One region of the Bacillus sp. SRL543 genome, then DNA from elsewhere that is predicted to be linked to it. Evidence: a T-box and tRNA genes for the amino acid it is inferred to sense, from the RefSeq annotation. Region 1 holds a T-box; the other holds one or more tRNA genes.

What was found. The T-box of region 1 lies ahead of ileS (isoleucine--tRNA ligase). A T-box ahead of a tRNA ligase gene usually reads a tRNA of that ligase, here a tRNA-Ile.
Region 2: it has a tRNA-Ile gene. The T-box ahead of ileS (isoleucine--tRNA ligase) is inferred to sense a tRNA for this amino acid. The anticodon was not compared.

What each region holds. Positions count from the first base shown of each region.
Region 1 is NZ_OZ481794.1:1,839,152-1,843,944, forward strand. It holds gene AC4E8B_RS09360 (cell division protein SepF) at 1-73, shown strand, start outside; gene AC4E8B_RS09365 (YggT family protein) at 80-343, shown strand; gene AC4E8B_RS09370 (YlmH family RNA-binding protein) at 452-1,225, shown strand; gene AC4E8B_RS09375 (DivIVA domain-containing protein) at 1,348-1,863, shown strand; T-box leader at 1,908-2,149, shown strand; gene ileS (isoleucine--tRNA ligase) at 2,239-4,793, shown strand, end outside.
Region 2 is NZ_OZ481794.1:3,892,280-3,897,072, forward strand. It holds gene AC4E8B_RS19805 (glucose-1-phosphate adenylyltransferase) at 1-160, opposite strand, end outside; gene glgB (1,4-alpha-glucan branching protein GlgB) at 102-2,048, opposite strand; gene AC4E8B_RS19815 (hypothetical protein) at 2,240-2,437, shown strand; tRNA gene AC4E8B_RS19820 (tRNA-Glu) at 2,502-2,573, opposite strand; tRNA gene AC4E8B_RS19825 (tRNA-Ser) at 2,577-2,667, opposite strand; tRNA gene AC4E8B_RS19830 (tRNA-Asn) at 2,672-2,746, opposite strand; tRNA gene AC4E8B_RS19835 (tRNA-Ile) at 2,748-2,824, opposite strand; tRNA gene AC4E8B_RS19840 (tRNA-Gly) at 2,830-2,903, opposite strand; tRNA gene AC4E8B_RS19845 (tRNA-His) at 2,912-2,987, opposite strand; tRNA gene AC4E8B_RS19850 (tRNA-Phe) at 3,019-3,094, opposite strand; tRNA gene AC4E8B_RS19855 (tRNA-Asp) at 3,257-3,332, opposite strand; tRNA gene AC4E8B_RS19860 (tRNA-Met) at 3,479-3,552, opposite strand; tRNA gene AC4E8B_RS19865 (tRNA-Ser) at 3,720-3,812, opposite strand; tRNA gene AC4E8B_RS19870 (tRNA-Ile) at 3,826-3,902, opposite strand; tRNA gene AC4E8B_RS19875 (tRNA-Met) at 3,909-3,985, opposite strand; tRNA gene AC4E8B_RS19880 (tRNA-Ala) at 4,012-4,087, opposite strand; tRNA gene AC4E8B_RS19885 (tRNA-Pro) at 4,103-4,179, opposite strand; tRNA gene AC4E8B_RS19890 (tRNA-Arg) at 4,297-4,373, opposite strand; tRNA gene AC4E8B_RS19895 (tRNA-Leu) at 4,393-4,481, opposite strand; tRNA gene AC4E8B_RS19900 (tRNA-Gly) at 4,488-4,562, opposite strand; tRNA gene AC4E8B_RS19905 (tRNA-Leu) at 4,572-4,656, opposite strand; tRNA gene AC4E8B_RS19910 (tRNA-Lys) at 4,680-4,755, opposite strand; tRNA gene AC4E8B_RS19915 (tRNA-Thr) at 4,765-4,793, opposite strand, start outside.

The sequences.
Region 1 (4,793 bases):
AGATAATGTGGAGGTGTCGGGGAATATATCCCAAATCATGCAGGAGCATGATCTAGAAAATGCGAGGTGGTAGCTTTACATGGCAACAGTAGTAGGTATTTTAAGTCAAATAATATCGTTATATTCCTGGGCACTGATCATTTACATATTGCTGTCCTGGTTCCCAAATGCAAAAGAATCGTCAATCGGCCAATTTTTAGCCCGTATCTGCGAACCGTATCTGGAACCATTCCGCAGGTTCATCCCGCCGCTTGGAATGATTGACATCTCCCCGATTGTTGCGATTTTTGTCCTTCGATTCGCCACTCAGGGGCTTCATCAGCTTTTCTATTGGGTTGCATAGATTTACCAATAACTTGGGACTCTGAGTAGTCCCTTTTTTGGTGGCTGCTGTGCTATGCTTGAACTTGTCTGCAGCCGCCTTCCTGAAAAATGTAAAAGGAGAGTGCCGATGTCTATTTATCAGCATTTTCGGCCGGAGGAAAAAGAATTCATCGACCAGTCTCTCGGCTGGAAGGACTTTGTAGAAACATCCTATGCCCCTAAACTGACTGACTTTCTCGATCCGAGAGAGCAGCAGATCGTAAAAATGATTGTCGGGGAGCATGCCGGTGTGAAGCTTCGTTTCTTCGGGGGAGCTGAAGGGACAGAGCGGAAAAGGGCCCTGCTGTATCCTGAATATTTTATCCCTGATGAGGAAGAATTCTCGATCACGCTTTTTGAGATAAGTTATCCAAGTAAATTTGTTTCCATAGAACATCCCCAAATACTCGGGAGCCTCATGGCTCTTGGCCTGAAGAGGGGGAAATTCGGTGATATCACTGTCCAGGCTGAAAGGGCGCAGTTTTTTGTTTCCAAAGAAATTGAACATTATGTTAGCATGCAGCTGGAATCAATCGGAAAAGCTTCAGTCACCCTGAAAAAATTGCCGCTGGAGAAAGCAATCACTGCAATTGATTCATGGGAAGAATCGTCAGCTACGGTCTCCTCGCTGAGACTGGATGCCGTCATTTCGGCAATATACAATCTATCCAGGCAAAAATCACAGCTCTTTATCCAGCAGGGTCTTGTAAAAGTAAACTGGGCACAGGTTGAAGATCCTTCTTTTGCATGCGGAGAAGCTGATGTTCTTTCTGTAAGGGGAAAGGGACGTTCTAAGATCATAGATGTAGAAGGAAAAACAAAGAAAGAAAAATGGAGAATCACCACGGGAAAGCAAAAATAAATTATGATTTTGCAGGAATTTAAAAGAAATTGTCGAATACATCTTTATCGCTGTGATAATATCAGAAATTAGTGTATTTTCGCTGTCATACATATGCTTTAAGACTTATAGGAGGTGGCATTATGCCTTTAACACCATTAGATATACATAACAAGGAGTTCAGCAAAGGTTTCAGGGGCTATGATGAAGATGAAGTAAACGAATTCCTTGACCAGATCATCAAGGATTATGAAATTCTGATCAGGGAGAAAAAGGAGCTTTCAGAAAGGCTTACAGATCTGAACGACCGGATCGGGCATTTCACCAATATTGAGGAAACGCTGCACAAATCCATCGTCGTTGCTCAGGAAGCCGCTGAAGAAGTCAGGCGCAATGCACAAAAGGAAGCCAAGCTGATCATCAAGGAAGCTGAGAAGAATGCCGACCGCATCGTGAATGAATCCTTATCAAAAGCAAGGAAGATCGCCCTGGAGATCGAGGACTTGAAGAAGCAGTCAAAGGTGTTCAGAACAAGGTTCAGGATGCTGATCGAAGCGCAGCTGGATATGCTCAACACAGAGGACTGGGATCATCTCCTTCAATATGAACTGGATTCAACCGATCTGAAATCAACAGAAGAAGAAGACTCACTGGCTTGACGCAGCCTGCATAAATCGAATATAATCCATATCATAAGAAAATATTGACTGCGTTGAAAGGGACAGTACAGCATTCTACATGCTTTTTAGATTAGCGATCCAGGGACGGTGGGAGCCTGGAATAAGCGGATTGCTGGAAAATCACCCTAGAGTACCTGCCTGAACGTTCTCCGAACCAGTAAGTGCAGGCGTATCATCTGCGTTAAGGATGCTATGAGCGGACAGAATGATTTTATCTGTCTACAAGGGTGGTACCGCGGGAGCTATAAGCCTTCTCGTCCCTTTACCGGGATGAGGGGGCTTTTTTGTTTTTTTTAGAAAAACCATCCGGGTACGGCAAGTCAATTTACCTAAATGAAAGCAGGAGGAATGGCAATGGAATACAAAGATACATTATTGATGCCGAAAACAGAATTTCCGATGCGCGGGAATCTCCCCAAAAGGGAGCCGGAGATCCAGGGCAAATGGGAAGAAATGAATATTTATAAAAAGGTGCAGGAGCATACGAAAGGCCGGCCGATGTTCGTCCTTCATGATGGCCCTCCATATGCAAACGGCGATATCCATATGGGCCACGCGCTGAATAAAATCCTGAAAGACTTTATTGTGCGCTATAAGTCCATGAGCGGCTTTAATGCACCATATGTTCCGGGCTGGGACACTCACGGCCTGCCGATTGAGCAGGCATTGACTAATAAAGGCGTAAAGAGAAAAGAAATGACAGTTGCCGAGTTCAGGAAACTTTGCGGTGACTATGCTTACGAGCAGGTCGACAGCCAGCGTTCACAATTTAAACGACTTGGTGTCCGCGGCGACTGGGAAAACCCGTATATCACACTCCAGCCTCAATATGAAGCACAGCAGATCAAGGTATTTGGCGATATGGCTAAAAAAGGCTATATCTACAAAGGGAAGAAGCCGGTCTACTGGTCTCCTTCAAGTGAATCGGCACTTGCAGAAGCAGAAATTGAATATCAGGATAAGCGATCTCCTTCTATTTATGTAGGCTTCAAAGTCAAAGATGGAAAAGGCATATTGGACCATGATGTCCAAATCGCCATCTGGACGACAACTCCTTGGACCATTCCAGCCAACCTGGGAATCAGCGTCCATCCTGACCTCAATTATGTGGTGGCAGAAACCGAGGGCGGCAAATATCTGGTTGCCGAAGAGCTCCTGGAATCTGTGGCAGGGGAAACTGGCTGGGAAGATCCGGCTGTTGTGAAGACAGTCAAAGGAAGCGAGCTGGAAAACATCCTTGCAGAACATCCTCTTTATGGCCGTGATTCTCTTGTGATGCTTGGCGACCATGTAACCGTTGATGCGGGTACAGGCTGCGTCCACACTGCGCCTGGCCACGGGGAAGATGACTTTTATGTTGGCCAGAAGTACGGACTTGAAGTTCTGTGCCCAGTCGATGATAAAGGTCTGATGACTAATGAAGCTGAAGGTTTTGAAGGTCTGTTTTATGATGAGGCCAACAAGCCGATAACTGAGGCGCTAAAAGAAAAGGGAGCATTATTGGGACTGAAATTCATCACCCACTCCTACCCGCATGACTGGAGAACGAAGAAACCGGTCATTTTCAGGGCAACAGCACAGTGGTTCGCATCCATCAAGGATTTCCGCAATGAGCTCCTTGAAGCTGTCCAAGAAACGAAATGGGTTCCGGCATGGGGAGAAACGCGTCTGTTCAATATGGTCCGCGACCGCGGCGACTGGTGCATTTCCCGCCAGCGTGCATGGGGTGTCCCTATCCCGGTTTTCTATGCTGAAAACGGGGACAGCATCATTACGGATGAAACGATTGATCATGTTTCTGCCCTTTTCAGGGAACACGGCTCCAATATCTGGTTCGAGAAAGAGGCCAAAGAGCTGTTGCCTGAAGGGTTCACACATCCAGGCAGCCCGAATGGGAAGTTCACTAAAGAATCAGATATCATGGATGTCTGGTTTGATTCAGGCTCATCCCACCAGGCTGTCCTGAAAGAACGCGATGATCTGCAGCGTCCTGCAGACCTTTATCTTGAAGGCTCTGACCAGTACAGAGGCTGGTTCAATTCGTCCCTGTCCACTGCTGTTGCAGTAACTGGCAAGGCACCATATAAGGGCGTGCTCAGCCACGGCTTTGCACTTGACGGCGAAGGCAGGAAAATGAGTAAATCCATCGGCAATGTCGTAGTGCCGGCGAAGGTCATGAACCAGCTCGGAGCCGATATCCTGCGTCTTTGGGTGGCATCTGTAGACTACCAGGCAGACGTAAGAGTCTCTGACCCAATCCTGAAGCAGGTTGCTGAGGTGTACCGCAAAATCAGAAACACATTCAGATTCCTGCTTGGTAACCTGTCTGACTTCAATCCTGAAAAAGATGCAGTTGCCTATGAAAGCCTCAGGGAAGTTGACCAGTTCATGCTCGTAAAGCTGAACAAGCTGGTCAAAAACGTCAAGGAAGCGTATGATCGCTACGAATTCGCAGGCATTTACCATGCGATCAATAATTTCTGCACATTGGATTTAAGCTCGTTCTACCTGGACTTTGCCAAAGATGTTCTCTATATCGAGGCAGAAGACAATGCAGACCGCCGCGCGATCCAGACAGTCCTGTATGAAAGCCTTGTTGCGCTTGCAAAGCTGACTGCACCAATTCTTTCGCATACAGCAGATGAAGTTTGGTCCTTTATCCCTGCTGTGAAGGAAGAAAGTGTTCAGCTGACAGATATGCCTGAATACAAAGAGCTTCCTAATGCAGATGAACTGATGAAAAAATGGACGATGTTCATGAATCTGCGCGATGAAGTCCTCAAAGCACTTGAAGAAGCACGAAATGAAAAAGTGATCGGGAAATCACTGACAGCTAAGATCACTCTTTATCCAACTGCTGAAACAAGAAGCCTTCTTGACAGCATCAATGAAGATGTGAAACAGCTGTT
Region 2 (4,793 bases), 2.1 Mb from region 1:
TATCAATCCCTGAATTTGTACAATTGCTCAAGGTGAAGTCAATGATCCTGTATTTGCCTCCAAACGGTACAGCTGGTTTTGCAAGATTTTCAGTCAGAGCGTTAAGCCTGGACCCTTTTCCCCCTGCCAGCAGCATTGCCACACATTTTGTCTTTGCCATTTCCTTTCCTCTCCTTTCGGTGTTTAACAGGACGCAAGATAGTAATGCCAAACGGCGGGATAGCCATCTGAATCGAATAAGGCCGGCCATGGTATCCCATTTCTTCTGTTTTGATGACTTTTTTGTTGATCCAGCCGGACCCGCCATACTCTTCCTTATCGCTGTTGAAGATCTCCCTGTAGCTTCCGGCATGGGGAACCCCGATCCTGAAGTTTTGATACGGATCGGCTGTAAAGTTGCATACCACAATAAGATGTTCACCCTCGGCAGCGCTGAAACGGACAAAAGAAAAAATGGATTGTTCCCAGTTATCTGCATCAATCCACTCAAAGCCTTCCTGAAGATGATCCAGTTCAAACAGGGGCTTGGATCTTCTGTATAGCTTTATCAAATCCTTGCTGTACCTGTTTGCTTTCTGGTGCATCTCAAACTCAAGCAGATTCCAGTCAAGTCCTTCCGAATCTTTCCACTCTGAAAATTGCGCGATTTCAAAGCCCATGAACAGCAGTTTTTTGCCGGGATGTGCCATCATATAGCCCAGGAGCAGCCGGAACTGGGCAAACTTCCTCCAATAATCTCCCGGCATTTTATTGAGGAGAGACTTTTTTCCATGTACGACTTCATCATGTGAGAGAGGCAATATAAAATTCTCCTTGAAAGCATATAAAAGAGAAAATGTGATATTGCCATGCTTCCCGGTTCTTGCCTCTGGACTGGTTTCCATATAGGCCAGTACATCATTCATCCAGCCCATATTCCATTTGTAATGAAAGCCAAGGCCCCCATAATGGGCTGGAGAGGTCACCAGCGGGAGATTTGATGAATCTTCAGCTGCTAGAAAAATGGAGGGATCATATTGCCTGATTGTGCTGTTGAGCTTGCGGAGGAATTCAATTCCAAACGGATTCTGATGCTGTTCTTGCGAATTGGGCCAATAAATGATATTAGATACAGCATCCATCCTGAACCCATCTATATGATAGGTTTCAAGCCAGAATAAAGCATTGGAGATTAAGAAGCTCTGCACTTCCTTGCGGCCCAGATCAAAGTTTGAAGTGCCCCATACATAATTCTCCCTATCCTTCTCATTCTTATATTCAAAAAGGTGGGTTCCGTCAAAATTATAGAGTCCATGGGCATCTTTGCAAAAGTGGCCGGGAACCCAGTCGAGAATGACACCGATGTTATGCTGATGGCATTGGTCGACAAAATACATTAAATCCTGCGGCTTGCCATACCGGCTGGTCGCGGAAAAATACCCTGTACCCTGATAGCCCCATGAGGCATCGAGCGGATGCTCGACAAGAGGGAGCAGTTCAACATGTGTAAACCCATGTTCAAGGACATAGGGCACAACTTCATCCGCCAGCTCCCTGTAATTCATCAGCCTGTTATTATTTTTTCGTTTCCACGTTCCGGCATGCATTTCATATATGACAGCCGGTTCTGCAAAGGTATTTTTCTTCATCCTGCTTTTCAGCCAAGACTGATCATTCCATTTATAGCCTTCAAGCGGCCATACGACTGAAGCAGTGCCGGGTCTTTTCTCAGAATAGAATGCATATGGATCAGCTTTGTGCAGCCTGGTGCCTCCTTGTGTCAATATTTCATACTTATAGAGGCAGCCTGCCAAATCCTTCTCGACTACTATGTGCCATACCCCTTCATTATTCATTCTATGTAATTTGAAACCTTCCCCATTCCAGCTGTTAAAGTCCCCAACAACCCTGACCTCCTTAGCATTTGGAGCCCATACAGCAAATCTGGTGAGGATTTTGCCTTCTTCATGTATCAAGTGGGCACCAAAAAGGCGGTGGCTGTCAAAAAGGGTGCCTTCATGAAATAAATGCATTTGATAGTCAGTGGGAAACATCGTTTTCACAGCCATCCTTCTCTCCAACAGATTTAAAAATCATCGACTTTCTTTTTATATTCGTCTTATTCATAAAAATACCTTGTAAAAAAATTTTAAATTTTTCGATATTTTCTCTTATAATTCGATTAATTTTGTAAACTTGAGTTGGTTTTCAAGGAAAATGCCTATAATAAGCATATGTTTTTATGAAGGGGGGATTGAAGATGGCAAATCAAGAAGAAGAGTTTCTTCTCAGGGAAAAGCAAGAAGCCGGAGAAAGGCTGCCTCTGTTCGGGCCTGCAGATGGAAAAATCCTTGCGACGGGAGATATGTTCAGGGGGCCCTATACAGGGATTGCATCAGAAATAGATTTAAATAATCCGGGAAACCGGCTGCAAAAAAACGAAGAACTTCCCGATTAAACACAATGATTCAGAAAAGATGCATACAAAAAAGCTGCCAGCATTTGCTGACAGCTTTTTTGTATGACCCCTACGGGATTCGAACCCGTGTTACCGCCGTGAAAGGGCGGTGTCTTAACCGCTTGACCAAGGGGCCTTATGGCGGAGAAGGAGGGATTTGAACCCTCGCGCCGGTTGCCCGACCTACACCCTTAGCAGGGGCGCCTCTTCAGCCACTTGAGTACTTCCCCATATTGGCTCCGCAGGCAGGACTCGAACCTGCGACCGTTCGGTTAACAGCCGAATGCTCTACCACTGAGCTACTGCGGAATGGTGGGCCTAAATGGACTCGAACCATCGACCTCACGCTTATCAGGCGTGCGCTCTAACCAGCTGAGCTATAGGCCCACTTTTGGAGCGGGTGATGGGAATCGAACCCACGACATCAGCTTGGAAGGCTGAGGTTTTACCATTAAACTACACCCGCATATTTTATGGGGCGACTGATGGGAATCGAACCCACGAATGTCGGAACCACAATCCGATGCGTTAACCACTTCGCCACAACCGCCACAATTCAATGCTTTTTCACAAAAAATAAATGGTGGCTCAGGACGGAATCGAACCGCCGACACAAGGATTTTCAGTCCTTTGCTCTACCGACTGAGCTACTGAGCCAAATAAAGTAATTTCCTAAAACAATATTTCATAAGTCCTTTGCTCAAAAGTTCTTGCGAACTTTTTTGCAGATTGCCGCAGAAGCTGTTCAATGAAGGTAGCAATCTGCTCTACCGACTGAGCTGCTGAGCCATACTGGGTATTGCTTTTCTAAATAAATAATGGCGGTCCCGACGGGAATCGAACCCGCGATCTCCTGCGTGACAGGCAGGCATGTTAACCGCTACACCACGGGACCAGTTTATAAAATAAGGTCTGAATTATGCCCGAGTATCCTTCAGGACTGTTTCTTCCTCTTCCAGATGGAACGGCAAGAAAATCCGTCATGATCACTCGAAGCATATTCATCGCAGTGCTGCTCATTACTGCACTGAGGACCAGGTATTGCGGGGGCAGGATTTGAACCTGCGACCTTCGGGTTATGAGCCCGACGAGCTACCGGACTGCTCCACCCCGCGACGATAAAATATAATCTTTCCTGTTTCCTGAATATTGCTTGCAAAGGACTGTCCCGGTCTCAGGAAGTGAACCAAGAAGCAGCTCAACCGGTACAACTCGCAGTCTTTTCAGTGGAGAATTGCTTGTTGCTCCACCCCGCGACGATAAAAGTGATTTAAAAGTATAATGGAGGAGGTAGAGGGATTCGAACCCCCGCGCGGTGTTACCCGCCTGTCGGTTTTCAAGACCGATCCCTTCAGCCAGACTTGGGTATACCTCCATATTAAAGTGAATGGTGGACCTTGTAGGACTCGAACCTACGACCGGACGGTTATGAGCCGTCTGCTCTAACCAGCTGAGCTAAAGGTCCTTAATTTGGTAGCGGCGGAGGGGATCGAACCCCCGACCTCACGGGTATGAACCGTACGCTCTAGCCAGCTGAGCTACACCGCCAAATCAAGTATTCTCATAAGGTTATATGGTGGAGCCTAGCGGGATCGAACCGCTGACCTCCTGCGTGCAAAGCAGGCGCTCTCCCAGCTGAGCTAAGGCCCCATATAGAATTTCAAATGGTCGGGAAGACAGGATTCGAACCTGCGACCCCTTGGTCCCAAACCAAGTGCTCTACCAAGCTGAGCTACTCCCCGTCATGCAAATGATAAGCGTCGAATTGCTTCATTGCTTCCTTATTCACATCATCCTGCAATTAGCAGTCAGGTGTTCACTCGTTGGCTAATATTCTTGCTTTCATTACATTAATAGTATGGCGCGCCCGAAAGGAGTCGAACCCATAACCTTCTGATCCGTAGTCAGACGCTCTATCCAATTGAGCTACGGGCGCATAATTAAAATGTTTTTAATGGTGCCGAGGACCGGAATCGAACCGGTACGGTAGTCACCTACCGCAGGATTTTAAGTCCTGTGCGTCTGCCAGTTCCGCCACCCCGGCAATCTCTGGAGCGGAAGACGGGATTCGAACCCGCGACCCCCACCTTGGCAAGGTGATGTTCTACCACTGAACTACTTCCGCATATTAAATTGGTGCGGGTGAAGGGAGTCGAACCCCCACGCCTTGCGGCGCCAGATCCTAAGTCTGGTGCGTCTGCCAATTCCGCCACACCCGCATAATTCATTATTAGAGATTGAATGGTGAGCCATGAAGGACTCGAACCTTCGACCCTCTGATTAAAAGTCAGATGCTCTACCGACTGAGCTAATGGCTCATTTGAAACTGGTGCCGGCTAGAGGACTTGAACCCCCA